Regions from separate parts of the Shewanella sp. Koi 1 genome, predicted to be linked through region 2. Evidence: predicted binding sites of a transcription regulator. Region 2 holds the regulator's gene; each other region holds the start of a gene.
The links. Region 2 encodes sigma-54, which starts transcription at its own class of promoters, with help from an activator protein. Its sites were predicted from a motif close to GTTGGCACGNNNNTNGNNT; they were not measured.
Positions count from the first base shown of each region.

Region 1: a site for sigma-54 is predicted at 2,153-2,171, ahead of flhA (flagellar biosynthesis protein FlhA). Genes of this name have one in related genera too.
Region 3: a site for sigma-54 is predicted at 1,929-1,947, ahead of ACUZ8J_RS06795 (DUF1328 domain-containing protein). Genes of this name have one in related genera too.

Region 1 is NZ_JBREJM010000001.1:3,274,171-3,284,067, reverse strand. It holds gene fliQ (flagellar biosynthesis protein FliQ) at 1-139, shown strand, start outside; gene fliR (flagellar biosynthetic protein FliR) at 144-941, shown strand; gene flhB (flagellar biosynthesis protein FlhB) at 959-2,089, shown strand; gene flhA (flagellar biosynthesis protein FlhA) at 2,208-4,307, shown strand; gene flhF (flagellar biosynthesis protein FlhF) at 4,319-5,695, shown strand; gene ACUZ8J_RS14415 (MinD/ParA family protein) at 5,700-6,581, shown strand; gene ACUZ8J_RS14410 (RNA polymerase sigma factor FliA) at 6,574-7,287, shown strand; gene cheY (chemotaxis response regulator CheY) at 7,335-7,718, shown strand; gene ACUZ8J_RS14400 (protein phosphatase CheZ) at 7,732-8,469, shown strand; gene ACUZ8J_RS14395 (chemotaxis protein CheW) at 8,485-9,897, shown strand, end outside.
Region 2 is NZ_JBREJM010000001.1:4,016,312-4,026,208, reverse strand. It holds gene ACUZ8J_RS17805 (molybdate ABC transporter substrate-binding protein) at 1-635, shown strand, start outside; gene mgtE (magnesium transporter) at 710-2,074, opposite strand; gene ACUZ8J_RS17795 (HPr family phosphocarrier protein) at 2,271-2,546, opposite strand; gene rapZ (RNase adapter RapZ) at 2,533-3,387, opposite strand; gene ptsN (PTS IIA-like nitrogen regulatory protein PtsN) at 3,384-3,827, opposite strand; gene hpf (ribosome hibernation promoting factor) at 3,830-4,117, opposite strand; gene ACUZ8J_RS17775 (RNA polymerase factor sigma-54) at 4,146-5,621, opposite strand; gene lptB (LPS export ABC transporter ATP-binding protein) at 5,727-6,458, opposite strand; gene lptA (lipopolysaccharide transport periplasmic protein LptA) at 6,455-7,006, opposite strand; gene lptC (LPS export ABC transporter periplasmic protein LptC) at 6,993-7,553, opposite strand; gene kdsC (3-deoxy-manno-octulosonate-8-phosphatase KdsC) at 7,550-8,101, opposite strand; gene ACUZ8J_RS17750 (KpsF/GutQ family sugar-phosphate isomerase) at 8,101-9,078, opposite strand; gene mlaF (phospholipid ABC transporter ATP-binding protein MlaF) at 9,640-9,897, shown strand, end outside.
Region 3 is NZ_JBREJM010000001.1:1,530,156-1,540,052, reverse strand. It holds gene pfaD (eicosapentaenoate synthase subunit PfaD) at 1-1,437, shown strand, start outside; gene ACUZ8J_RS06795 (DUF1328 domain-containing protein) at 2,099-2,275, shown strand; gene ACUZ8J_RS06790 (hypothetical protein) at 2,298-2,492, shown strand; gene ACUZ8J_RS06785 (diacylglycerol kinase family protein) at 2,647-4,344, shown strand; gene ACUZ8J_RS06780 (sigma-54 interaction domain-containing protein) at 4,441-5,850, opposite strand; gene ACUZ8J_RS06775 (hypothetical protein) at 6,104-6,568, shown strand; gene ACUZ8J_RS06770 (BON domain-containing protein) at 6,841-7,389, shown strand; gene ACUZ8J_RS06765 (DUF3224 domain-containing protein) at 7,538-7,954, opposite strand; gene ACUZ8J_RS06760 (hypothetical protein) at 8,079-8,888, opposite strand; gene ACUZ8J_RS06755 (histidine phosphatase family protein) at 9,054-9,644, opposite strand; gene ACUZ8J_RS06750 (histidine phosphatase family protein) at 9,714-9,897, opposite strand, start outside.

The sequences.
Region 1 (9,897 bases), 740 kb from region 2:
TAACGAACAGACTTTAAGCTTTTTGCCTCGACTGATCGTGACCTTACTAGCCTTGATGGTTATGGGACACTGGTTAGTACAAACCCTCATGGATTTCTTTATCGAAATGGTTAACCGCATTCCTCAAGTGGTGGGCTAAGCCCATGGAGCTGCTGCTCGACACCTTAATGCAAACTATCGCCTCTTACATGTGGCCATTGTTTCGCGTGACCAGCATGTTGATGGTCATGGTGGTGTTTGGTGCTACGACAACCCCGACTCGAGTCCGTTTACTCTTAGCGGTGGCTATCACTCTGGCCATAGCGCCAGTATTACCGCCCGTTAAGGATGCGGAGCTCTTTTCCTTAAGCGCTGTTTTTATTACCGCTCAGCAAATTATTATTGGTGTCGCCATGGGCTTTGTAACCCAAATGGTGATGCAAACCTTTGTGTTAACGGGCCAAATCATCGGTATGCAAACCAGCTTAGGTTTTGCCTCTATGGTCGATCCGGGCTCAGGCCAACAAACGCCTGTGATAGGCAACTTCTTTTTGTTACTGGCGACGTTGATTTTTCTCGCCGTCGATGGACATCTGTTGATGATCCGAATGTTAGTCGCCAGTTTTGAGACCTTACCGATTTCGAATCAAGGGTTAAGTTTGACGAGTTATCGCGCGCTAGCGGAATGGGGTTCCTATATGTTTGGCGCAGCATTGACCATGTCGCTCTCGGCGATTATTGCCTTGCTGCTGGTTAACTTATCCTTTGGGGTTATGACTCGCGCCGCGCCGCAGCTGAACATTTTCTCGATAGGTTTCCCCATAACTATGATTGGTGGACTGCTCATTTTGTGGTTAACCTTGACCCCCGTAATGGCCCATTTCGAAGAGGTTTGGGCGTCGGCACAGCTTTTGCTTTGTGATATTTTAGGGCTTCAGTGTCAAGCCGACGGCATACTTTAACCGGATAGGAACGCGTAATGGCTGAAGAAAGTAGCGGCGAACGCAGCGAGGAACCCACCGGGAGGCGCCTCGAACAGGCGCGAGAAAAAGGGCAGGTAGCCCGCTCAAAAGAGTTAGGTACTGCGACCGTGTTGCTCTCGGCTGCGACAGGTTTGTATATGCTCGGGCCTGGGATTGCGAAGGCGCTGTCCAATGTGTTTGAACGCGTCTTTACCATGGATCGCGCTGCGATTTTCGATACGAACCAGATGTTTAATGTATGGGGCGTCGTGGGAAGCGAGATTGGCTGGCCGTTACTCAAGATTATGTTACTGATTGTCGTGGTAGCATTTATCGGTAACGTATCCCTTGGCGGGATGAATTTCTCGACCCAAGCCATGATGCCTAAAGCCAGTAAAATGAGCCCGATTGCGGGCTTTAAGCGGATGTTTGGTGTGCAGGCCTTGGTTGAATTAACCAAAGGGATTGCTAAGTTTTCTGTGGTAGCCATCGCGGCTTATTTACTACTCAGTCATTATTTTAACGACATTCTACTCCTGTCAGCCGATCATCTCCCCGGTAACGTCCATCATGCGCTGGATTTGTTAGTGTGGATGTTTATTCTGCTTTGCTCCTCCGTCTTAGTCATCGTGGTGATCGATGTGCCGTTTCAGATCTGGAACCACAACAAACAGCTGAAAATGACTAAGCAGGAAGTGAAAGACGAGTATAAAGACACCGAAGGTAAACCTGAGGTCAAAGGGCGAGTACGCCAAATGCAGCGTGAGTTAGCGCAGCGACGCATGATGGCCGAAGTTCCCAATGCGGATGTGATTGTGGTGAACCCTGAGCATTATGCGGTGGCCATTAAATACGATGTGAAGCGCTCTGCAGCGCCTTTTGTTATCGCTAAAGGAGTGGATGAAGTCGCGTTTAAAATCCGTGAAGTGGCAAGGGCACATAACATTGCGATTGTCTCAGCACCACCGCTGGCGCGGGCAATTTATCACACCACTAAGCTTGAGCAGCAGATCCCTGAGGGCCTATTTACCGCGGTGGCACAGGTGCTGGCTTATGTGTTCCAGTTACGCCAGTACCAAAAAGGTCGTGGCCGTAAACCAATTCCAATCCCTGCTAATCAACCCATTCCTGACGAGCTGAAGCACTAGTTGAGTGTTAGGTTAACGAAGAGCTCGTTCACAGAGATAAAACCACGACTTGAAGCGCTAGCGGTTGGCGCGTTTTTTGCTTTCAGGCTGTTATACGTCAAAGTTTAGGTATCTGTGAATGGATGTTAAAGCCTCCCTAGGCCAAGTAAAACAGTTGAAACTGAGCTCTTTCAAGGGCATAGGTACGCCAATGCTAGTGCTTGCTGCATTGGCTATGATTGTATTGCCTATCCCGCCGTTTCTACTCGACGTTTTATTCTCTTTTAACATTGCCTTGGCTTTGATTGTTCTTCTTGTCGCGATTTATACCGATAGACCCTTAGACTTTGCTGCTTTTCCAACGGTTTTATTAGTCGCGACATTGCTGCGACTCGCGCTTAACGTGGCATCGACCCGTGTAGTATTACTCGAAGGTCACAATGGTGGTGACGCCGCCGGTAAGGTAATTGAGGCCTTCGGCTCCGTAGTGATTGGCGGTAACTATGCCGTGGGCCTAGTTGTATTTATCATCTTGATTATTATCAACTTTGCCGTTGTGACTAAAGGTGCTGGCCGTATTGCCGAGGTGAGTGCTCGCTTTACCTTAGATGCGATGCCCGGTAAGCAAATGGCCATCGATGCCGACTTGAACGCAGGTATTATTAATCAAGATCAAGCCAGAACCAGACGCGCCGAGGTGACCCGCGAAGCCGATTTCTATGGCGCAATGGACGGTGCATCTAAGTTTGTGAAGGGTGATGCGATTGCCGGTATCATGATTTTGGTTATCAACATTCTCGGTGGGTTTATTATCGGGATTGTGCAGCACGGTTTGACATTCTCCCAAGCCGTTGAAATTTATACACTGTTAACCATTGGTGACGGTCTCGTCGCGCAAATTCCTGGTCTATTACTGTCAATCGCTGCGGCGTTGATGGTGACCCGTCAAAATGAATCTGGCGATATGGGCCAGATGCTGATCAGTCAGATGTTTGACAGTCACAAGTCGCTCAGTATTGCGGCTGGTGTACTCTTTGTCATGGGTATTGTGCCTGGCATGCCACATATGGCGTTTTTAAGCTTTGCCGTGATCACAGCTGGTGCGGCTTACTTTATCTTCAAACGTAATGAAGCCAAACGTGCCAAAGCCCTTGAGCAAGTCAAAACGGGCCCAACGGAAAGAGCCGAAAGAGAACCCAAAGAACTTAGCTGGGACGATGTACACCATGTTGACACTATCGGTCTGGAAGTGGGTTATCGTTTGATCCCATTAGTCGATAAGGGCCAAGGTGGTGAATTACTTAGCCGGATCAAAGGGGTACGTAAAAAACTTTCTCAAGAGCTAGGCTTCTTGGTACCTGCGGTGCATATTCGTGACAACCTCGATTTATCACCTAATGCCTACCGCATCTCGTTAATGGGTGTGGTGGTTGGAGAGGCGGATATTCGCCATGACTGCGAACTCGCCATCAACCCAGGCCAAGTTTATGGCAAGCTCGATGGTATCGAAACGCGTGATCCAGCCTTTGGTCTCGAAGCCGTGTGGATTGCCCCTGAGCTGCGTGAACATGCACAAACCTTAGGTTATACCGTGGTGGATGCTGCGACAGTGGTGGCTACCCATATTAGCCAAATATTGACGAATAACGCGGCGAAGCTCTTAGGCTACGAAGAAGTGCAACAACTGATGGATATGCTTGCCAAGCATTCGCCTAAGCTGGTGGATGGCTTTATTCCTGATGTGATGCCGCTCGGAAATGTCGTAAAAGTGATGCAAAACCTATTAAATGAAGGAGTTTCTGTCAGAGACTTGCGTACCATAGTGCAAACTTTGTTAGAATACGGCACTAAGAGTAACGATACTGAAGTGTTAACGGCGGCAGTGCGTATCGCATTGAAGCGCATGATAGTTCAAGAGATCTCGGGTCCTGAACTTGAAATACCTGTCATAACTTTGGCGCCAGAGTTGGAACAGATGTTGCATCAGTCAATGCAAGCAACCGGTGGCGATGGCCCAAATATCGAGCCTGGTCTTGCAGAGCGTATGCAGCAATCCTTAGCGGATGCCGCTCAAAAGCAAGAAATGGTTGGTCAGCCCGCTATTTTGCTAACGTCAGGTATGTTACGTGCGACACTGTCTCGCTTTGTTAAATATACTATTCCTAATCTCAGAGTGATTTCTTACCAAGAAATCCCCGATGAAAAGCAAATACGCATAGTGTCTGCCGTCGGCCAGTAGAGGACGCATAAGTGAAGATTAAACGTTTTTTTGCCAAAGACATGCGTGCTGCACTGGCCCAAGTGAAGGACACGCTCGGCTCCGATGCCGTGATTATGTCGAATAAAAAGGTAAATGGCGGCATTGAGATTGTGGCCGCCGTTGACTATGACGAGCCCAAAGCGAAGGCGCCTGCCGCTGCACCGACTTTTATGGATGTGAGTGATGACTTAGTGTCGCTCGGTGCTAAAGCGCCGATTCGCGCTGAAACTAAGTTAAAACCATCGGCACCAGCGGACTCTCTCCAAGCATTGCTCGAGAAGCAACAAAGCCGTTTAAACCAACAGCTCACCCATCAACAGCAAGACGCCGAACTGCCTGCGTGGGCACAAGGTCTACAAGCTCCTGCAACGCCAAAAGCTGAGCGACGAGATATGGGCCATGCTTTCGATAAGAAGCCACAGGTTTCACAGAAGCAAAATGCGGATATCGAAGCGATGCGTGATGAGTTAGCATCCTTACGCAATTTGCTTACTCATCAAGTGTCTGCGCTGATGACTGAACACAAAAAGCGTATCGACCCTGTGGGTGCCATGCTGGAGTCAAAGTTACTGGAAGCTGAGTTTTCGCCTGCGGTCGCGAACAAGTTAGCGGCGCTTAGTCAACACTATACTCCGGCAGAATTGGTTCGTGCCTTGCCACAAAGTCTAGCGAATATGCTTGATAATCAAGGCGATGATATCGTTAAGCAAGGTGGCGTGGTGGCGCTGGTTGGTCCAACGGGTGTAGGCAAAACCACTTCCTTAGCCAAATTAGCGGCTCGTTTCGCAGCCCATCATGGTGCGGATCAAGTCGCCTTGATCACTACAGATCATTATCGTATTGGCGCCTATGAGCAATTGGCAACCTATGGCAAAATTATGGGATGCCCAGTTAAGCAAGCCCATGATCTTGCTGAGCTAGAGCAAATACTGTATCAGTTCAGAAATCGCAAGCTAGTATTGATAGATACCGCAGGAATGGGCCAACGAGATATGCGGCTTTACCAGCAACTTGATAATTTAACTGCAAATAGCAGAATACCTATCCGCAGTTATCTGGTACTGTCTGCCACAGGACAGCGCCGTGTGCTACAGGATGCTGTAAATCACTTTAAACGCATTCCATTATCTGGTGTTGTACTCACCAAACTCGATGAGTCCGTGTCGTTAGCGGGTGCATTAAGTGTGTTGATCCAAAGTGGGTTGCCATTAAGTTATGTTACGGATGGGCAGCGAGTGCCCGAAGATATGAAAGTTGCCGATACTTTACTGCTCGCAGAGCAAGCATTAGCGGCCTTAGAAAACACTGAACAACAATCGTTACCAGACACAGCGTGGTCAGATAATATGACCTGTGCATTTGAGTAGAGTTATGACCCTGGATCAAGCAAGTGGTTTACGTATGATGAATCAACCCTATAACGAAAAAGTGAAAGTAATCGCGGTTACGGGTGGTAAAGGTGGCGTGGGTAAAACCAGCGTGTCCATCAATACCGCAGTAGCATTAGCCGAAAAGGGCAAGCGTGTCTTAGTGCTTGATGCCGACCTTGGCTTAGCAAACGTCGATGTCATGTTAGGGATCCGTGCTGAACGTAACCTTTCCCATGTACTCTCAGGCGATGCTGAGCTGGACGACATTATTGTCCGCGGTCCTAAAGGTATTGGCATTGTCCCCGCAACCTCTGGTACTCAAGGTATGGTCGAATTAAGTCCTGCGCAACATGCGGGGTTAATTCGTGCTTTCAGTGAGATGCGTACCCAGTTTGATATTCTTATCGTCGATACCGCGGCGGGGATTTCAGATATGGTGCTCAGTTTCTCCCGTGCGTCACAGGATGTGCTAGTTGTTGTTTGTGACGAGCCAACCTCAATCACTGACGCCTATGCGTTAATCAAAATCCTCAGCCGTGAACACGGCGTCTTCCGCTTTAAAATTGTTGCAAATATGGTGCGTAGTTTGCGCGAAGGTATGGAATTGTTTGCTAAACTCAGTAAAGTGACCGACAGATTTTTAGACGTGGCACTTGAATTAGTGGCAACGATACCGTTTGACGAGAATCTGCGTAAATCGGTACGTAAGCAAAAGCTTGTTGTTGAGGCTTATCCTAAATCTCCTGCAGCGATTGCTTACCATGGTCTAGCGAATAAAATTATGAGCTGGCCAGTACCCCAGCAACCTGGTGGGCATTTGGAGTTTTTCGTTGAGCGATTAGTTCAGCGACCAGATTTTCAAGAGGAAAAAACGAGTGAATAAAGCCGCAGCGTATACTTGTTTAGACAATAAAACGTCAATCGTTGAACAGTATGCACCGTTGGTTAAAAGAATTGCACATCACTTGCTCGCCAGATTACCTGCTTCAGTGCAGCTCGATGACTTGCTTCAAGCGGGGATGATGGGGTTATTAGAAGCATCATCTAAGTTTGATGGCGGTAAAGGTGCAAAGTTTGAAACCTTCGCCGGCATAAGGATCCGTGGTGCCATGTTGGATGAAATCCGTCGTGGCGATTGGGTTCCTCGTTCTGTCCACCGTAATAATCGTCGAATTGCTCATGCCATTGATGAGTTAGAGCAAGTGCTGGGTCGTGATGCACGCGACACAGAAATTGCAGAAAAACTTGATATGACGCTAGATGAGTACCATCATATTCTTAACGATGTTTCTGTTGGTAAAATCATAGGGATAGAGGACTTAGGCGTATCACAGGATATACTTACTACAAGCGATAATGTTAGTGATGGTACGTTTGAAGTGTTGGCAGAGACCCAGTTTCATTCTGCACTTGTAGAGGCAATAAAATTATTGCCCGAAAGAGATGCGCTAGTGCTATCGTTGTACTACGATGAAGCATTGAATTTAAAAGAAATTGGCGCCATTCTTGAGGTAAGCGAATCGCGTGTTAGCCAGATTCTAAGTCAGGCAATGTTGCGACTCAAAGGCAAACTCAAGCATTGGACATAAGTATAATTATTAATTGAGCACTGAATGTCAGCTCACCGGAGGAAACCTTGGACAAGAATATGAAGATTCTCATCGTTGATGACTTTTCGACAATGAGACGGATCATCAAGAACTTGTTGCGAGACTTGGGCTTTAACAACACCCAAGAAGCGGACGATGGCTCAACCGCCTTGCCAATGTTGCAAAAAGGGGATTTTGATTTTGTCGTCACAGACTGGAACATGCCTGGAATGCAGGGGATTGATTTGCTCAAAGCAATTAGAGCAGATGACTCCCTTAAGCATTTACCTGTGCTTATGGTGACCGCTGAAGCAAAACGCGAACAAATTATCGCTGCTGCGCAAGCAGGAGTGAATGGCTACGTCGTTAAACCTTTTACTGCAGCAACTTTAAAAGAGAAGTTAGATAAAATATTCGAACGACTCGCTTAAGCAGGGATGAGCTATGAAGTCACAAACATCAGGGCTCATCACGCTCGAGCAAGCGCAGCGTTTAGTTGAATTATTGAACGCTAATGAACAAACTCAAGCGGATGATTTATTTAGGGAACTCGCTGCTCCACTCCAAAGAGAGCTCTTTGACGAAGTCGGAAAACTGACTCGGCAACTACACAGCGCATTAATGGATTTCCAAATCGATAATCGTTTGATTGAGTTAGCTAATACTGAAATACCCGATGCTAAGGAAAGGCTGAGTTATGTCATTGACATGACGGAGCAAGCTGCAAATAAAACGATGGATGCAGTTGAAGAATGCTTGCCGTTAGCGAATGCATTAACCGCGAATATCCAGCAAGTGATGCCATCTTGGGATAAGTTAATGCGTCGTGAAATTGCACTCGGTGATTTTAAAGTGCTTTGTCACAATGTTCAGCATTTGATGTCGCGTAGTGAACTGGATTCAAACCGATTACGTGAATTGCTCAACCAAATATTGATGGCGCAGGATTTTCAAGACCTGACAGGACAAATGATCCGTCGGGTAATCGATCTAGTGATGGAAGTTGAAAGTAATCTGGTGTCTATGCTGACGGTGTTTGGTGAGCAGCCAATAATTGAGAGTCAGATTACTCAGAAAAATAATATTGAAGCTGAAGGGCCGATAATGAATGCCGAACTTCGTCAAGATGTCGTAACGGGTCAAGACGAGGTGGATGATCTGCTATCGAGTCTGGGTTTCTAACTGGGAGTCAATTTGATGGCCTTTGATGTAGATGAAGAGATACTCCAGGACTTTTTAATTGAGGCGGGGGAAATATTAGAGTTGCTTCAAGAGCAACTTGTCGCCCTTGAAAATAATCCTGATGATACTGACTTGCTAAATGCCATTTTTAGGGGGTTTCACACCGTAAAAGGCGGCGCAGGGTTCCTTAGTCTGACTCCCATGGTTGATGTCTGCCATGAGGCAGAAAATACATTCGATTTATTACGCACAGGTAAGCGTAGCGTCACCGCTGAGTTAATGGACATCATTCTTCAAGCCGTTGATGCGATAAATACGATGTTTGCTCAAACCCAGCAAGGGGAGCAACAAGAACCTGCCGATCCTGCCTTACTTGCGAAACTGAAAATGCTCAGTTCTGGTGAGCCATTACCTTCAGAAATGGGGCAAGTTAGTGCAGAAGTTGAGCCAGAGCCAGAGCCAGAGCCAGAACCGATCATTGAACCCGTTGTCGAGGTCGCCGTTGTTGAGGAAATGCCTGCTGAAAATGGCGCTTCAACCAGCTCTAGTATTGATGAAATTGACGAAGCTGAGTTTGAAGCTTTATTAGATGCCTTGCATGGTTCAGGGAAAGGCCCCGGCGTAACGTCTCCAAAAGTTGAAGCGACTCCAGCGGTTTCAGCAAGTATTAAAGCTCAAGCACAACCTGCTAGTGCCAGTGATGATATTACTGACGATGAGTTCGAGGCTCTGCTTGATGAACTTCATGGCTCTGGCAAATTTAGTGGTAAAGTTGAAGCGGCTGCGCCAGTAAAACCTAAGGCTGAAGCCGTGACTCCACCTCCACCTCCTACTCCTGTCGATTCTGATGAAATCACAGAGGATGAATTCGAACGGTTACTGGATGAATTGCATGGAAAAGGTGGCGCTCCGGCTAAACCTATCACCAAAACTGAGCCTGCGAAAACAGTTCAAACTGCTCCTACACCAGTTACGCCTGTCACACCTAAGGTTAATGCTGCTACGCCTGCATCTAAGCCGACAGCAACGCCTGCAGCGGCAACAGTAAAAACTGAGGTTGCAGTTGCTGAAAAAGCGCCTGCCAAAGTGGCGCCAGCAGCTTCTGCTAATGTGCCTCAAGGTGAAACAACCGTTCGGGTTGACACCGCAAGACTTGACCAGATCATGAACATGGTGGGTGAGTTAGTATTGGTGCGTAACCGCTTGGTAAGCTTAGGCATAAGTCGTGATGACGAAGAAATGTCTAAAGCGCTTGCGAATTTGGATTTAGTTACTGCGGACTTACAAGGCGCAGTGATGAAAACTCGCATGCAGCCTATTAAGAAAGTCTTTGGCCGTTTTCCTCGTGTGGTACGTGACTTAGCCCGTACTCTCAACAAAGAGATCGATTTAGTATTGGTCGGGGAAGAAACTGACTTAGACAAAAAC
Region 2 (9,897 bases):
ATGCGCCTTCGGGCTTATTACTTAAGCGGATCCAAGAGGGTGAGCGGGTGGATATTTTCGCTTCGGCGAATATGAAACATCCGCAGGCCTTAGTCGATGCGGGAGCGGGTCAACAGGTGCAAATGTTTGCCCGTAACCAGCTCTGTGCCATTGCCCAGGCGGATGTACCACTCACCAGTGCGAACTTATTAGACACCCTGCTCGCGCCGCAAATTAAGCTTGGGACATCAACGCCAAAAGCCGATCCCGCGGGGGATTATGCTTGGGCTGTGTTTGCGAAAGCCGAGGCCTTAAAAGCTAATGCAAAAACCACATTAGAAACCAAAGCATTGCAGCTCACGGGTGGGCCTGAGAGTGCTAAACCGCCCAAAGATCGTAATCCCTATGCTTGGGTGATGGAAAATAAGCAGGCGGACGTGTTCTTAACCTATTGCACCAATGCGGTGCTGGCACAAAAAGAAGTGCCGAGCCTCAAGGTTGTCGATTTACCGCCAGAGTTAGCCGTTGGCGCCGACTATGGCCTATTGGTGTTAAAGGATGCCAATAGTGCGGCCGCGCCTCTGGCCGAGTTTATTTTATCCCCTGATGGACAAGCGATTTTAACGGGCTATGGCTTTCAGCCGCCTAAAAAATAGTGCTAATCGTCTATTAAAAATGGCGCCCTATGGCGCCATTTTTGTTGCTCGTTTTAGCAAGGCTTAGGCCTGTGCTAGTGCATTAAATACAGGGTCGCTAATCCTAGGAAGGCAAACAGGCCAATGACATCGGTGACTGTGGTGAGTACCATACCGCCCGCTAACGCCGGATCCACTTTCAAGCGTTTTAAGATCAGCGGAATACTGGCGCCAGCCAGTCCTGCGACTGTCATATTGATGAGCATTGCACCGCCAATCAGGCTAGCAAGCGCCATATCATCTTTCCAAACGAATACCGCGATAAACACCAAAATCGACCACATGAGGCCGTTCAAAAAGCCAATGGCGAGTTCTTTGCCAATCAGCCAGCGGGCATTACTCTGGCCAATATGGCCCAAGGCAATCCCGCGGATCACTAGGGCTAAGGTTTGATTACCCGCGACCCCGCCCATGCTCGGGACAATCGTCATTAAGATCGCAATGGTGGCGAATTGTTCGATTGTGCCTTCAAACATATTGCTGACAGAGGCTGCTAATAGGGCGGCGAATAGGTTAATCGTCAGCCAGAGTGAGCGGCGGAAAGTACTCTTCACTACTGGGGCGAAGGTGTCTTCATCATCGTCCATCCCCGCCATCCCCATCATGGAGTGCTCTGCGTCTTCACGGATAACATCTACTACGTCATCGATGGTGATACGCCCGAGTAATTTGCCCTCACTGTCGACCACTGGCGCAGATACCCAGTCATGGCGCTCGAACAGCTGCGCTACTTCGCTGTCGGACATGCCCACGGGAATGCTCTCGATATCGGTATCGATAATGCTACTGATATGAGTATTGGGATCGCAGGTGAGCAGATCCGCAAGTTTGACCCCGCCGAGTACGCGATCATGCTTATCCACCACGTATAAGGTGTCAGTGGTATCGGGCAGATTGCCCCGTTGGCGCAAATAACGCAGTACCACATCGATATTCACATCGGGCCTTAAGGTCACAGTATCTGTATTCATTAGGCTGCCCGCGGTTTCATCGGGGTAGGAGAGCGCTTGCTCCACCCGCTGGCGGTTTTGCAGGCTCATAGACTGCAATACTTGCTTATAGACGGTATCCGGCAAGCTTCGCAGGATATAAGCGAGATCGTCCGTATCCATACTGGCGGTCGCCTTGGCGACCCGTTCAGGGCTCATGGCGCGGATCAACGGATCTTTTAGCTCTTCACTGAGTTCATCGAGAATATCCCCGAGCTGATCTTGATCGATAAGTTGCCATAGCACTTGCCGCGCTTTAGGGGGCGAGGACTCTAAAATCAATGCTATATCCGACGCCGCCATGTTTTGCAGCATTTGCCTGACATGCACAAACATACCGCTATTGAGGGCATGGCTCAGTTGGTCGAGACGTTGTTCGACTTGTAAGCTGTCTGAAGCTTCTACAGGCATGTTTCCTCCAAGGTGGCGACGTGGATGGGGCGTTTGGCTGTTGAGGACTTAAGCCAAAGCGCAGCAGTATATTGTAATTGAGCGCACGGGAGGGCGTCGAGTCACAAATGTGTTTTACTGGTATAAGGTGCTGAAATCAAAACCAAACAGGGTACTGAATAACGGTAGGGGGCATCGAGATGAGATGTCGAGGCAATTAGCAGGCTTCGTCGAACTTCGCGTCGATAAGCGCGCAAATGGCATTGAGCGCAGGCTCCGCATCTGGGCCTTCGGCAATCAGGGTAATGGTTTTACCCATACCCGTTTCCAGCATGAGTAGCCCTAAAACACTGGCGGCAGAGGCTTGTTTTTCACCTTGGATCAGCGTAATGCTGGCATCAAACTCTGAGGCCAACACCACGAGCTTTGTCGCAGCGCGGGCATGTAAGCCGAGTTTATTGCAGATGGTGATTTGGCGCTCAAGCTTTGGCATGGCTTAACTCTCGGTGGCGGGCATTCACTTTGTGTTTACCGTTGCTAAAGCGTTTAGCCAGTTGCTCGGCCACGTAAACCGATCTGTGTTGACCGCCGGTACAGCCGATGGCGATGGTCAGATAGCTGCGGTTATTACGCTCTAAGTGGGGCAACCAAGTCTCGAGTAAATTCTCAATTTGCCAGATGAACTTGTTAACCAGCGGCTGGCGATTTAAAAACTCGGCAACGGGTTCATCTAAGCCGGTGAGAGGGCGCAGCTCGGGTTCCCAATGGGGATTGGGTAAAAAGCGCACATCAAACATAAAGTCGGCTTCGGTTGGCATACCATGCTTAAAACCGAAGGACTCGAAGTTGATCACCAGTTCCTTATCGACACTGCCAAGCAGGATTTGCCGTACTTGGTCGCTGAGTTCATAGATATTCAGATTTGAGGTATCTATGTAGTGATCCATCTGCTGTGACAGGGGCTCGAGCAATTTGCCTTCAAGTTTGATGGCTTCTTGCAGTGATACTCGGCTCTTAGATAAGGGATGTAAGCGCCGAGTCTCGCTGTAGCGCTTTAGCAGTACTTTATCGCTGGAATTTAAGAAGAAGCTGGTAAGTTCAGTGCCCTCTGGCAGGCTTGCGAGCTGTTTGACGAGTACCTTGTCTTGCTCCGGCAGGTTACGCACGTCAACGCTGATGGCGACGAGATCGTTACTGCCCTTGAGCTGTTCGAGTAAGCTGCCAATCAGCGGCAACGGAAGATTATCGACACAATAATAGCCGAGATCTTCAAGCACTCTTAGTGCGACCGATTTGCCTGAGCCTGAGCGCCCTGACACTATGACCAGTTTCATCCAGTGATTACCTGATAGAGTTCCGTTTCATCATGCGTCTTGCGCAATTGCTTCAATATTTGTTTGTCGCTGAGCTTTTCAGCCATGCAGGACAAAGTGCTTAAGTGCTGTTGACATTGGTCAGCAGGCACCAGCAGCGCAAATAAAATGTCGACAGGTTGTTTATCGATAGCATCAAAGGCTATCGGCTCCTCACATTTCACCAATATGGCTATGGGTTGTGTTATATCGGTTAATCGACCATGTGGAATGGCGATGCCGTTACCTATACCTGTGCTCCCCATCTTTTCGCGCGCCACTAGGCTTTCGAAGATCTCTTGAGATGAGAGGGTGGGGTACTGGGCAGCGGCTAAGTCGCTGATAAGTTCCAGTACCTTTTTCTTACTGCCCGGAGTGGCGCAGGTCGTGCATTCCGGCCGCAGTATGGTACGAAGTTCCATTGCTAGTGTTTTGTTAACTTCTCTTTGTGTTTAATAACCTGACGATCAAGCTTGTCGATCAGGACGTCTATGGCAGCATACATATCTGCATGCTCTGAAGTCGCGAAGACTTCACCACCGGTGAGGTTGATTCTCGCTTCGGCAATTTGTTGCATTTTCTCAACATTGAGCACAACGTGCACATTATTGATCTGTTCGAAATGACGTTCAAGTTTTGAAAACTTTTCCTCAACATAAGCCCGTAACGATTCAGTAATCTCGATATGGTGTCCACTCAGGTTTATTTGCATATAAACGTCCTCCGATTTCCACTTTAGGCTATAAACTTTTACGCTGATTGGAAGGGGGAATAAGCATCGCTTCTCGGTACTTCGCAATGGTTCTGCGCGCAACGTTAATTCCCTGTTCTGCCAGAAGCTGTGCCATCTTGCTGTCGCTTAATGGTTTTTTCTGGTTTTCCGCTGCAACCAGTTTCTTAATGAAGGCTCTGATTGCCGTGGATGAGCACTCACCGCCATCATCAGTCCCGACGTGGCTTGAGAAGAAATATTTTAGTTCAAAAAGTCCCTTTGGGGTATGCATGTATTTTTGTGTCGTCACCCGTGAAATGGTGGACTCATGCATTTCTACCGCCTCAGCGATATCGTTCAGGACCATAGGTTTCATGGCTTCTTCACCGTATTCGAAGAAGCCCTGTTGATATTGCACTATGCAGTTTGCCACCTTGAGCAGTGTTTCGTTACGGCTTTCAAGGCTTTTGATAAACCACTTGGCTTCTTGCAGATGCCCGCGGATAAATTGGCTATCGGCTTGGCTTTTGGTGCTGCGCGCCATGGCTGCATATTGCTGATTAACATTGATTTTTGGCATGCAATCTGGATTTAACTCGACCACCCAGCGACCGTTTTTCTTCGATACCGACACATCGGGGATGACATATTCTTCATCAACAGGGGTGATGAGCAAACCGGGGCGAGGGTTTAAGGTTTGGATCAGCGCTATGCTGTCCCTTAACTCGTCCTCTTTAAGTTTGGTCTTACGCATCAACAACCTAAAGTCGCGGGCGGCGATCAGATCTAAATGATCTTTGATCAACATGCGGGCGTTTTCGAGGTGTGGGGTATCCGGCGAAAAATGGGAGAGTTGGATAAGCAGACATTCGCTTAAATCCCTTGCGGCGACACCAACGGGATCGAAGTGTTGAATACGCTTAAGTACGGCTTCGACTTCATCCAGTTCTATCTCAGGATTGCCCATGGCCTCGAGGATATCTTCAGTACTTTGAGTGAGATAACCTTGATCGTCGATGGCATCAATAATCGCGGTGGCGATGGCTAAATCGGTTTCAGAGAAGGGCGTGAGGTTTTTCTGCCATTCTAAATGCTCGTACAGGCCTTCACTGGTTTCCCCTTGGAAGGGCATGTCATCTTCACGGCTGGCGCCAGAACCTGAGTTTGGCGAGGCGGTAAAAACTTCATCCCAAGTAGTATCCATGGGCAGTTCTTCGGGCAGGGATTCTTTGGTCAACGACTCGGCAATGTCCACGGTGGAATTGTCTTGTTCCTGTGGCAGGGCCGTTGTTTCGCTAAAGTCGGTATCGGCGATATCTTGCTTACGTTCGGTAGGCGCGTCGAATTGCTCCTCTTCCAGCTCGAGAAGAGGATTAGAGTCTAAGGCTTGCTGGATCTCTTGCTGCAGTTCCAATGACGACAATTGCAACAGACGAATGGCCTGTTGGAGTTGTGGCGTCATGGTTAACTGTTGACCCAGTTTGAGCTGGAGTGACGCTTTCATGTTACCGCTGATCCCTACGTTATTATTTTGAATTTAGGCCGCTTGTTATCATATCGATGGCGCTTATAAGCCAAAATTCAAGGCTAATTGGCTCTGTTTAAGTAACTATAGCCTGAATTGTTCACCTAAGTACACAGCCCTAACTTGCTGATTGTCTAAGATCTCTGCGGGAGTTCCTTCGGCAATCAGGTTTCCGTGACTGACAATGTAAGCATGTTCACAGACGTCTAAGGTCTCGCGCACATTGTGGTCTGTGATCAGTACCCCAAGGCCTCGGCTCTTGAGTTGTTCGATGATTTTCTTGATATCGATAACCGAAATCGGGTCGACACCGGCGAAGGGTTCATCGAGCAGAATAAACTTTGGATTGGCCGCTAAAGCGCGGGCAATTTCGACGCGGCGACGTTCACCGCCCGATAACGACATGCCTTGGCTGTCTCGGATATGGGTGATATGGAACTCTTCGAGCAGATGTTCCAGCTCTTCTTCGCGTTGATCGCGATTGAGCTCTTTACGGGTTTGCAGTACCGCCATGATATTGTCGTGCACGGTCAGCTTGCGAAAGATACTGGCTTCCTGTGGCAGGTAACCAATGCCTTTGCGGGCGCGCAGGTGCATGGGATCGGCGGTTAAATCATCATCGTCGATAAAGATATGGCCTTTATCGCTTTTGACTAAGCCCACGACCATATAAAAGGTGGTGGTTTTACCCGCGCCGTTTGGGCCGAGTAGGCCGACGACTTGACCCGTTTTCACCGTCAGGCTGACATCTTTCACAACCTGACGACTCTTATAACTCTTAGCGAGATTCTGTGCTTTTAAGGTGATTTGGGTCATTTAGAGTCCTGTTTTTTCACAGGTTTGTCCGCGGGCTGGTTCTTGATCTCTTCCTGATAGTTGTCAGGTTGAATAATGGTAATCACGCGATCATCACCGCTACCCGTGCTCTCAGCGATCAATTTTTGCTGAATAATATCGTAACGGATGAGGTTACCCGTCACTTGGCTACCCGCTTGGTCTAGGCTGGCAGAGCCCGTCAAAGTTAGGGTGCGGGTCGCCATTTCGTAGCGAATTTCTTTCGCGCTCGCCGAAGCTGGGCGTCCATCGTCGAGGATCTGGCTATAAGTCGCAGGATTACCGGTTGCCACTAAAATCTTGCTGTTTTCCCCTTCGGCAGAAAATGCACGTAGTTGATCCGCATGGATTTTAATCGAGCCTTGGGTGACTTCAACCGGACCGAAGAAAATGATCTGGTTGTTTTTAATGTCCGCAGTTTGGCTAACGGCTTTAATTTTCACTTCTTGCTGTAAGTCACCAACCTTGGCGAAGGCGCTCATGCTGGTGATTAGCATTAGGCCGGCAAGTAATATGTTATTTTGCTTCATAGGTTCCTACTACCTGACTGGTCAATTGCACTTCCTGCGCGTTAAGGTCGGCATAAAGGCCTTGCCCTTGAATATTAAAATCTTTCCCTGTGACGTAAATGATGCGGTCAGAGGTCATTATCATAGTGTTGAGATCGAGTTCTAAAAAACTGGTGGACAATGTCTGTATGGGTTCACCAGGGCTGATGGCATCGATAATAACATTATTTTCTAATACAACCTTGCCGGTATCTTTGTTGAGTCGACCTTGATCGGCTCGGATCTGCCATTTTGCTTTACCTTGGTCGGGATAGACAAGATAGACGGGCTCAGTAAAGTCGGTTTGGTTTTTCAGCTCATAGTGTTCCATGTGCTTTGCCGTGACGCGACTGTTAACTTGCCCTTGCTCATTAAACTCAATGCTGCGCAGATCTTCGATAATGTAATCGGGTCTGTCACTGACGTTCAAGCTGTCATCCGTATCGCCACCGCGTTTTTGCTGCACTTGCCAATATAGCACCAGCGCAGTACCAAAAAAGGCGATAATGGCGAGGGTCACACGACTCATATGCTCATCCCATGGGCGGAAGTGAACTTATTTTGGCTCAGTAAGAGCAGATCCGTGAGTTCCCTGAGTGCGCCATGTCCACCATTCAAGTGAGTCACAAAATGGGCGTGTTGGCGGACATAGGGATGACCATCGGCAACACAGACGGCCAAGCCGACCACATTCATCACAGGCAAGTCGACAATATCATCACCAATATAGGCGACTTCTTCTGGGGTGACATTGTAGAGCGACAGCAGTTCTTCATAGGGAACGAATTTATTATCCACGCCCTGATAAATATGCGTTACACCCAGAGCCGTCATGCGGTTTTCGACAATTTTAGACTGACGACCTGTTATCACGGCCAGATTAAAACCACTGGTCAATAATGAGCGCACGCCATAACCATCGCGGGTGTGGAAGGCTTTGAGTTCTTCCCCTGAGTTGCTCAAATAAATGCGGCCGTCGGAAAACACCCCGTCCACATCGCAGATCAGCAGTTTAATTTTTTGCGCCCTTTGCCAAACATCGTCGCTGATGGGGCCATAAAAACCTTGCTGTGGCATTAAATCACTCCCGCTTTAACCATATCGAGCATATTGAGGGCTCCGACAGGATGATGTTCTTTATCTATCACTATCAGGCCGTTGATATTTTTGGAATCCATCACTTGCAGCGCCTGCGCCGCTAAAACGTTTTCAGTAATTGTGACACAGTTTCGCGTCATCACATCGGCAATCGGCGTGGTACGCAGGTTGACTTGGGCATCGATAACGCGGCGCAGGTCGCCGTCGGTAAAGATACCCACGAGTTTGTTTTGCTCATCGATAACCGCGGTCATGCCAAGGCCTTTCTTGGAGATCTCATACAGGGCATCGGTGATGCAGATATCGTGTTTAACCAGTGGTAAGTCATCGCCGCTGTGCATCACGTTGCTGACTTTAAGCAGCAGCTTACGGCCTAAGGCTCCGCCCGGATGGGACATGGCGAAATCTTCCCGGGTAAAGCCTTTGGCTTGCAGCAGCGCAATGGCGATGGCATCGCCCATGACTAAGGTTGCCGTGGTGCTTGAGGTTGGCGCAAGCCCAAGCGGGCAGGCTTCCTCTGGCACCTCAATACATAAATGAATTTTAGATAGACGCGCCATGGTGGATTCTGGCTTGCCAGTCATGGCAATCACAGGGATGGCTTTACGCTGGATAACTGGCATCAGCGCGAGGATTTCGCTCGACTCGCCCGAGTTTGAAATCGCAAGAATCACATCATTGTCAGAGAGTACACCTAGGTCACCATGGCTGGCTTCGCCTGGATGGACAAAAAACGCTGGGGTGCCTGTGCTGGCGAGGGTGGCCGAGATTTTATTGCCAATGTGGCCTGATTTTCCCATCCCCATCACTATCACTTTGCCGGTGCAGTTGAGAATTAACTCGCAGGCTTGGGCAAATTCAACGGAATCGACATATTGATAAAGATTGTCGAGGGCCGATTTTTCAATATCGATGACTTTACAGCCCCACTGGCGCAATTGTGATTGGTCTACCATGTCTATCTCTCTTCTTGCATTGTCTTTGTCGCCCCGTTCTGGGATTGGAATAGCACAATTTGGTACGCGATAAAGATGATAAAATTAACGGCTTCTTACTCGGAGTAGCGTCTTATTGTTCTGCCCTTGCCTATAGGGTGTGAGGCAATAGGGCAGGATAACCTGTTTAGCGATTGAATGCCTTGAGCAAAATCATCGTCTTGGTTGTTTTGTGCTGCCACTTTTATTGCTATGGCCGCCATAATAACCAGTTTGACATTCAATATGGCTTTTGAGTTAAGTTGTCTTGCCTAGTTCAGTGTTATTTCGCTTATCTTATTAGCCTTAACTAAACAATCCTGCTGATTAATCAACAAGGATGAAAACATTAAGTAACACTTTATCTTCACAGAGCGAAAACTTAGGGCGCATTCTCGCTGGAAATGAGGCAAATTGAAAGTATCGCAGGACGATAGTGTCGATTCTGTTGTAGGTTAAAGCGCAATTACGTACAATTTGCGGCTCTTCGATTGGTCTGGGCAGGAAGCGTAGGCCACCTCTTTTCAAATATCGGAATCAAGCATGACTCAAGAACAAACGCCGTTGGTTGAGATCCGTCATTTGGGCTTCAGCCGTGGCCAGCGTGTCATATATGAAGATATTAGCTTGTCTATCCCTCGGGGCAAAGTTACCGCCATTATGGGCCCCAGTGGTATAGGTAAAACCACTTTGCTTAAGCTTATCGGTGGCCAATTAACGCCCGATAGCGGCCAAGTGTTGTTCGATGGTCAGGATGTGCATGCCGCGAGTCGTAGCCAATTATTTGAACTGCGTAAGCGC
Region 3 (9,897 bases), 2.5 Mb from region 2:
AAAAGCAATGGTTTGCATCCTGTGAGTGCCTTCGCCCCCGCCCTTGGCACCCAAAGCTTGGGCGACAGTAATTTTCGCCGCGTGCATGGGGTGAAATACGCCTACTACGCGGGCGCCATGGCCAACGGCATCGCCTCGGAAGAGTTAGTTATCGCCTTAGGTCAGGCGGGCATTCTGTGCTCCTTTGGCGCGGCAGGGTTAATTCCATCGCGCGTTGAAGCCGCGATTAAACGCATTCAAGCGGCATTGCCCAATGGCCCCTACGCCTTTAACCTCATTCACAGCCCGAGCGAGCCAGCGCTTGAGCGTGGCAGTGTCGAACTCTTCCTCAAGCATCAAGTGCATACAGTTGAGGCTTCGGCCTTCTTGGGCTTAACGCCGCAAATCGTCTATTACCGCGCCGCAGGCCTGAGTCGCGACGCCAACGGCGAGATTGTGATTGGCAATAAAGTGATTGCTAAAATCAGCCGTACCGAGGTGGCGACCAAGTTTATGGAGCCCGCCCCGGTTAAGATGCTGCAACAATTAGTGAACGAAGGGCTTATCAGCGAAGATCAAATGCTAATGGCGCAATCTGTCCCTATGGCCGATGACATTACCGCCGAAGCCGACTCTGGCGGCCACACCGACAATCGCCCTCTGGTCACATTATTGCCGACCATTTTGGCGCTCAAAGATACCATTCAAGCCAAGTACCAGTACAAAACACCGATCCGTGTGGGCGCAGGTGGGGGTATCGGCACGCCCGATGCGGCGCTGGCGACCTTCAATATGGGCGCGGCCTATATTGTCACTGGCTCAATCAATCAAGCCTGTGTTGAGGCGGGAGCCAGCGAACATACCCGTAAGTTACTCGCCACCACAGAAATGGCCGATGTGACTATGGCGCCCGCCGCCGATATGTTCGAAATGGGCGTTAAGTTACAAGTGGTTAAGCGCGGCACTCTATTCCCAATGCGCGCTAATAAGCTCTACGAGATTTACACCCGCTACGACTCGATTGAGGCGATTCCGGCAGAGGAAAGACAAAAGCTGGAAGAGCAAGTGTTTCGCGCCTCACTAGATGAGATTTGGGCAGGTACTGTGGCGCACTTTAATGAGCGCGATCCTAAGCAAATTGAACGCGCGCTGGATAATCCAAAACGCAAAATGGCACTGATTTTCCGCTGGTATTTGGGTCTTTCGAGCCGCTGGTCAAACACGGGCGAAGTTGGCCGCGAAATGGATTACCAGATTTGGGCAGGACCCGCCCTCGGCGCCTTTAATGCTTGGGCAAAAGGCAGTTATTTAGATGATTACCGCGAGCGCAATGCAGTGGATTTGGCTAAACATTTAATGCAGGGCGCGGCCTATCAAGCACGGATTAACCTGTTGTTATCCCAAGGGGTAAGTATTCCAGTCAGCCTGCAACGCTGGAAACCACTGCAACGCTGCTAATTCGCTTTGCTAAACCTTATCGAGCGGGTTAAGTGAAAACTTAACCCGCTTTTTTTGGGTTAAATTGGGGGGATAAATTTGGGGTTTCATTTTTGGCTCTATTACGGGTTTAGTTCCGCTCGGCATTGTCGCTTTCAATCAATCGAATAAATAATGCCAAAAGCCGATTGGAGTTCCGTTTCCGCTCTGCATTGTCACTTCAGTGGCACGCCGTAAACCCATCCTTGGGGGCTCAACGGAAAAATCCCTTTTTCCGATGTCCACTGCCGTGACAATGCTCGCCTACAAACTATCAAATACATACGACCTGATTTTAAAATGGATTACAGAAACGAACTTTGATGGACGCGATTTCCCCTCGATTTCCCCACTGCAACTCTTACCGAATCGCAGGTAAAAATTGCCTATCGCGCTTATATCAGCCAATCCTCCCGCCAACACAGCATTTAAAAATTACACTAATAATCAGTAAATTAGCCAATAATCTCAAAGTTGGCATTAAGCTCGCAATATCTCCTTTGTGAGTTTATTGCGGGATTGAGTGATAACGGGATATTAGACGTAACCTAGCTTATTCAATTCCCCCAGCAACTAGCTCACTCGACGTAAACATGCAGAGTGAAGTAGACAGAAAAACCGAAATAAGACAAAGGAGGTGGCTATGTTAGGTTGGACCTTAATGTTTCTGGTTGTGGCCATTATCGCCGGACTGTTTGGATTTACGGGGATCGCTGGCGCCGCAGCGGGGATCGCAAAGATTATTTTCTTCTTATTTATTGTATTACTTGTGATTTCCCTGCTGGTCAACGCCCTTAAGGGCAAGGCACCACGCGCTTAAATTGGATAAAAGGAGAATAGATATGAAACCTATGACCATGATTACCACTGCATTTTTAGCCCTATTATTAACCTTTGGACTGTCAGCCTGTAGCGACAACCACGCCGAGGACGCAGGCGAAAAAATCGATGAAGCCATCACAGATACCGGCAATGCGATTGAAGATGCCTGTGAAGAACTGAAAGAAGGCGTTAAAGCGAAAGATACCCGCTGCTAGAACGGATGACGGCGAGTAGTGAGTCCCGCAAACGAGCCTATCAGAGGAACCACAGTTCAATTGAGTACTACCGAGCCACTTTATCGTGACAGCTATTGGTCACGATAAAGTGGGTTTCCCTGAGGCTCGCCGTTTATCGATGGAGGAGATGCCAATGCTGAGTAGGATCCACATTAAGTATTTCTACCTGTTCGGAGCGCTGTTATTTGGCTATTTCGCCGTAACAGGACACTCTCCCATCCTCACCTTTATTTGGGCATGGAGCAGCCTATCCCTCGCCCTTGTCGGCTCGGCCTATTGGTTTAATCTCGCCAGTATTTTTAGAAAACGTCAGGATGGATCCATCCCCTGGTATATCCGTTGGGGCTTTATTCCATTTTTATTAGGATGCCGACTCTATAATCTCTGGGCACGGCGCAGCGATAGCGTGCCTTCAATGCAAGCCATTGATAAATATCTGTACTTGGGTAGCCGCTTAAGCGCTGCCGATTTACCTAAACTGAATCGTTATGGCATTACCGCCATTTTAGATGTCACCGCCGAATTCGACGGCCTCGATGTGTCCCTGTATGAGGATCATATCGACTATCTGAATATGCCTATTCTTGACCACAGCGTGCCAACTAGCGCCCAATTAAATCAGGCGATTAACTGGTTACACCGTCAAGTACGCGCCCAAAAGCGGGTATTAATCCACTGTGCGCTCGGCCGCGGGCGCTCCGTAATGGTGCTGGCCGCTTATCTTGTGTGCCGCCGTCCCGAGCTCAGCTTCGCCGAGGTGCTGCAACAGATTAAAAGCATTCGTAAAACCGCAGGGTTAAATCGCTGGCAACTTAAAGCGCTGGAGCAGATGTACACTCAAGGGGAAATCAAACTGCATAAGCGAGCCTGGATTATCGCCAATCCCGTCTCTGGCGCGGGTAAATGGCAGAGCCATGGCGAACAAATTTGCACTGAGCTGAAACGCTATTTTGAGGTGCAGTTAGCGCTCACCACGCCAGAGATTAGCGCCCAAACCCAAGCGAAAAAAGCCCGACTTCAGGGCGCCGATATCATCATCGCTTGCGGGGGCGATGGCACAGTCACAGAGGTCGCGGCGGAGATTATCGACACCGATATCACCTTAGGCATTATCCCGCTAGGCACCACTAATGCCCTGTCACACGCCCTCTTTGGTTTAAGCAGTAAGCTCAATGCCGTCTCCCAAGCCCTTGATAATATTATCCAAGGCCAGACACAGACTATAGACACGGCGCGTTGCAATGAGCGGCTGGTGTTACTGCTGGTCGGCATTGGGTTTGAGCAGCAAATGATTGAGTCGGCGAGCCGTGAGCGTAAAAATGCCCTCGGCCAACTCGCCTACCTCGATGGTTTGTGGCGCGCGGTGAACACCGACACCAACCTCGAGTTGCAGCTGACTTTAGATGACCAAGCCCCAATGGCAGTGCAAACCCACAGCCTAGTGGTTGCCAATGCCGCACCTTTTACCAGCTTACTCGCCCAAGGTAAGGGCGAACCCAATATGACCGACGGCTTGTTGGATATCACTTGGTTAGATTCAAATAATGAGCCGAATGAACAGCTTATCAGTCTGGCTGAACTGGCTTTTACCGGCTGGATTAAAGAGGCCGCCAATAGCGACTCTGAGCCCTCGGCCAACACGGGTAAAGTGAAACATGCCCATGCTAAAAGGGTGAAGATCAGCAGTCAGCCCCCATGCAAGTATGTGATTGATGGCGAGATTTGTGAGCCGGAGGAACTCAATATCGATATCCTGCCCGCCTCTTTGAAGGTGTTTGTGCCCTATCAAGCACAAAATGCTGAACCGCAGTCAGAATCAAAAATAAGCTAACACTTTTAAAATCAACTCTGAATCAAACTATGAATCAAAGCTGAATCAAAACTGAATCAATGCATTAGCTTATTTTCAGGCATTTAATGTAGGTTACTACTTGGCGACGCTATTGCTAACGGAATCTTCGCTAATGGCATCAACAACAGTTTGAGCGTCTGACTCCTGCTCATATTTACTGAGCTTGTTATAGAGGGTTTTAACGCTGATCCCAAGCTGCTCGGCGGTGTCGGTCTTATTGCCCTGACTCGTTTCAAGCGCTTGGTAAATGGCGATTTTTTCCAGCTCCTCAAGGCGCATACCTTGGGGGATCACGACATTTTCCTCCGCAGCCGCCTCCTTATCCAAACTGGGCGTAAGCTGTAAATGCTCAGGGGTAATCTCATGGTCCGCCAGAATATAAGCGCGCTCGATAGCATGCTTTAACTCGCGCACATTCCCCGGCCAAGCGTGGGCCGCAATCGCCTCTAAACTTGAGGGCGAGAACACTTTACTCTGTTTTTCCGCCGCATTGCGATAGGCCAGAAAATGCTTCGCAAGTCCGACAATATCTTCCCCACGCTCCCGCAATGGCGGCACTTGAATGGGGAAATGCGCTAAGCGAAAGTACAAATCTTCCCGCAGTTGTCCTTGCTCAATCGCCACTAGAGGATCGCGGTTTGTCGCCGCCACAATACGCACATTGGCCTTGAGCACCTTAGGGCTGCCGACGGGACGATATTCATTATTTTCGAGCACTCTTAACAGCTTAACTTGATGCTCTAGGGGCATTTCGGTGACTTCATCGAGGAATAAGGTGCCGCCTTCAGCCTGCTCAAATACCCCTTGATGATCACGATTCGCGCCGGTAAAAGAACCTTTTACATGTCCGAAGAGTTCACTATCAACTAATTCTGGGCTCAAGGCGCCGCAGTTAATCGCAATATAGGGCTTATTCACCCGCGGGCTAGCTAAGTGAATGGTATTGGCGACCAGTTCTTTACCCGCGCCACTCTCGCCGATAATCAACACATTGCTCTCGGCAGCCGACACGCGGCGGATAGTGCGATACAAACGGTGCATAGGTAATGAGGAGCCCACCAGCAGACCATATTGGTCTAATTCGCTGGCAAAGGGGCGAATGCGCGTCGAAGTATTGGCAACCAAATGCTGGGCAAAATCCGCTAAGGTTTCGCACAGCAACGACATATCGATGGGCTTACGGAAATGGTAGCCCGCGTATTTGGATAAGAGTTTATCGAGGTGAGGATTCGGTAGGCCATCGGAGAGGAAAATAAACTCCACATCCGCAATGGCGCTGGACTCGAGTAAGGCTAAGTAATCTTCACGGCTTAGACGGGGCAGCTCAATGATCGCCACATCGATACGATTGGCCTCCAGCTGACTAATCCAAGATAAATCATCGGTACTGCGTAGCTTGTTGTAGGTCTGCGCGCCCTCGAGCTGCACTAATGCCTGCTCGGTCTCGAAGTCCTGTAGATGATAGAAAAGCGTTGGTCGGATCATCTTGTGCCACTCCCTGTGAATGAAGCACCACTGTATGCCAGCCGTGAAATTTTAACAATCTCAACGGTAAGAGTTGCCGATAATAAGCGAGGCACTGGCGACAATGGATAAATATCATCAGTTAAATCAATCCATTAACTTATCATTAAAAAGTGAACGAAATATGCATAGAAGCTGAATGAAACTGAAATTTCCATAAAATGTTGGGCAATCCGTGTCGGCGGAGCAGCCCAAACTACCACAGGAGGTCGTTATGACGTCTAATGTTGCGCAACATCAGACCGAGTTAAGCGCCGATATTAAGCTGGTTAATGAGTTAATCGAGCTGACCCAAACTGGCGTGGATTTTTATACTCGGGCCAATACCACTGTCGATGACTACAGCCTAAAACGCATTTTTATTGCCCAAATCAAGACGTATCAAGGGATGCAGGCGCGATTTAAGCAACTGCTCGCCCAAACATTACAACAAATGGGCCAGCATTCGGTGCCGCCGTCGCAGACTCGGCCCTATGCCGATGTCGATGCTTTACTTATTAAACAGCAACTCGCCGATGCCCTCGCCGTACTCTGCGAGCTTGAGCGTCAGCGCCTTAATCACCTCAAACAGCTAATTAAAAAGGCCAATCACCCAAGGTTAATCAGCCAATTGGCCGAGGATATTGCCTGGCTACAAATCCATTTGGATACCTTACACCTGCGTAGCCAAGCCCTGTAAGGCGGCAATGCCATCCAATAACGCGGCCAACTGAGCCGCGTTTTTGTTGCCTGCGATCTATTTGAGCTTAACGCCTATCCCACTTAAGCCAAACCGCTTAATCACCCTCGGTAATATTTACATTTTGTCGGTAAAAAGCGCCGATTTGCCGATTGAGCCAAACACCTAAAACTAGTCATCTTTCCAATTAATCACATTTAAAATCAGTAGGATAAAAACATTGGCACGATTCACGCTTTATTTCCTTCGAGATAACAACGGAGGATATCATTATGAAAAACACGACAACTTTAGCTTTAACCACCTTACTTGTCGGTTCTATCAGTTTAAATGTGGCCGCCGCACAGGATTGGAAAGACGATGCCAAAGATGCTTGGCTCGATGGCAAGGCCGAAACGACTTTGTTGCTCAATACTAACCTCAACTCCTTTGACATTATGACCGACGTGAAAAACGGCCATGTCACCTTAACCGGTCAAGTGGAGAGCAGTGTCGATAAGGCGCTCGCCGCTGAGCTCATCAAAAGCTTAGATGGCGTAAAAGGGGTCGATAACAAGTTAACCGTGATGAAAGAAGACGAAGGCACCAATGAGGTGGTGAAGACCTTAACCGACTCTAAAGTCGCAACGGTCGTAAAAACCCGTCTGTTGTTCTCGACCGACGTATCGGGTACCCAAATTAATGTTGATGTTGCCGATGGCGTAGTGACCTTACAGGGTGAAGTGGCTAGCGATGCCGAGCGTCAATTAGCCCTGACCATTGCTAAAAATACCGATGATGTGAAAAAGGTCGTCGATAAAATCAAAGTCAAAACCTCATAATGGTCCTGACATTCAGCCCTTGCTAATTCAGCTCTTGATAACTCAGCTGTTGGTAACTCAGCTGTTGGTATTAGTCACTCGGGCAAAAACCACAAAACCAGCTTCGGCTGGTTTTGTTTTATTGGCGCAATGTTATGTTAATCGTGCCTTAGGCTTCGGCTTCCTGTTCGAGGTAGAAGCTAAATTCATAAAAATGTTGGCCATTTTCGATGCTTATCGCCATAGTGCCATATAACCCCACCAGTTCACCCGCGCCAGAATGGGGGACAACCTCAAGGTGTAAGCGGTTTTGCCCATCGGTCATAATACCAAAATGTTGCAGCACAAAACTGCCCTGTCTGCCGCACAGTTTACCTACGACTTGCTCTATCGCCACGTATCCCGCCGAGCCTTTTACCGCCGTCATGGCACTGAGCATTTCGCCTTGGCTGCGGGCTTCAAGCTCACCATAAAAGCTTTTATCTAAGGTCATTCTGCCCAAGTTCACGCCGCCAACACCTGTGGCATAGGCACTCTCGGGATTGAGCTTAACATCAAATTTGCCCGTGACTTTGGTCATTTCCATGACACGCTCCTTGTTTTAATTTTATGCTTTATGCCAAAACCTTAGCTTTCCCAGCCGCTAGGTGAAATAAATACCTCAGCCGTAGCTGAGGTAAAATTAACTTAGCATAAGCCCAGATATAAACCTAATGCAGTGCTTTGATTTCCGACTCACTCACACCGACTTCAAGGATTTTAGCCACCTTAGGCTCCTCTGCCATAGGTTGGCCCGCCGCCCTATCGCGGAAGGTAATCGCAACTTTATACGGCGTCTCAAAGGGATACACAGGCTCGATATTATCGACTTCGATACGATCGCCAATAAACACACTGCCTAAGTGCACTAATCGATTTTGAGCATAATCTAAGCTAAACAAGCCAAGGTACCAAAATACCCCCGAACCTTGGTTCGTGACGATATAAGGCGCCACAAAGGGCATGGTTTGCTGCTTAGGATCGTCCTGCAATGGCGCATCGCTTTGGGTATCGGGCTCTAATGCTGGGTCAAAATTAAGCGGCGTAATCCGCATATAATCCAGCAATACCCGACCCTTTTCTTCACCTTGTTGATAATCCCCCAGCGCAAATTCCGTTTGCTTGATTTTAATAAAGTGCGTCAATACCACTGACAGTTGGCTATCGGGCAGCTTTACTTCAAAGGGATTGGCCGTATTCAAACTAAAGAGTTTCAGCATCACCTCGGAGGCATTCGCCACCGGTTTGACCTCGCTTGGCACCACAGATTCGATGGCATCTTCGCTGGAAGATAATGCCGCCTCTTTGGCTTTTGCCTTCGCATCGGCCTGGGCCATGGCCTCATCGTATTGCAGTACTTGGCCATCTTCCATGACCATGTAGATATCATCATTGGTCATGTTAAAACGATAAATGCCCGCGGCAAGAATACTGAGCACAAGGATAGTCGCCGCTATCGTTAATTTAACAAACATACTCATCCGCTCCCCCAATGCGCTTTACACGCGCTTTTTACCTAACTCAAGCTCTGTGAATGTCGGAGCAGTATTACAGATACTGAGTCAAAGCGGAGCGGGAAAAGTGTAAAAAAATAACACTATTTGGCAATTTGTCAGGTTAAGTTCAGCTAATCTTGCCCGCTCCAATCACAGGCACTGAATTTTGGTCACCTTGCCATCTTCAAGCTTAAAAAAGGCGTCCTGCGGCATCTCCTGCGACCACAGCGCCTGATAATCCAGATTAGCGTAAATCCCGCGGAACACTGCGCCAGACAAGGCATGGGATACGATGATCACTCGCTCGGGTACGGTCGGATCCTGCAACCAATCTTGAATGCGCTCACTGATACTGGCGAACGTCTCAGCATTCGGCGCATAGGTATACCAATCGGCCAGCGCATTTAACTCAGGCTGGTTTTGCTTGATTTCGGGCACGCGTTGCTGCTCCCAATCCCCAAGACCAAGCTCCTTTAAACGCTCATCTTGTTGTAGACGTTCAACGGGAAAGCCGATTTGTTGGCAAATGATTTCAGCGGTTTGCACCGCTCGCCCTAAGGGGCTCACATAAAATGCCCAGTCCTGTGGTTCTTGAACATATTCACTCAATACATAACCCACGGTTTTCGCCTGTAACTCACCGAGTTCGGTGAGCGGCGAATTGCAATGTCCCTGCAAACGTAGCTCTGCATTAAACTGTGTTTGCCCATGGCGTAATAAATAAATCGTTTTGCTAGTCAATGTAATAACCTAAAAATCAGATAAATGATGTCAATGCGTATTTTGCCAATACCTAATGTTACCAATGCCTTAGGCAACACTTTGGCATTGATAGTGGGATATATCGTTATTGAGGATCAAATGGCATCCCTTGGCATCGGAATGTAAGATGCTCAAACTGGCTGGCCGGATGGAATTCCACTTAGTTTCAACGTTTTGCTCGCTTAAGAAATGGTTCGTTAATAACTTCACCATCAAGGGTTCCATCACAATA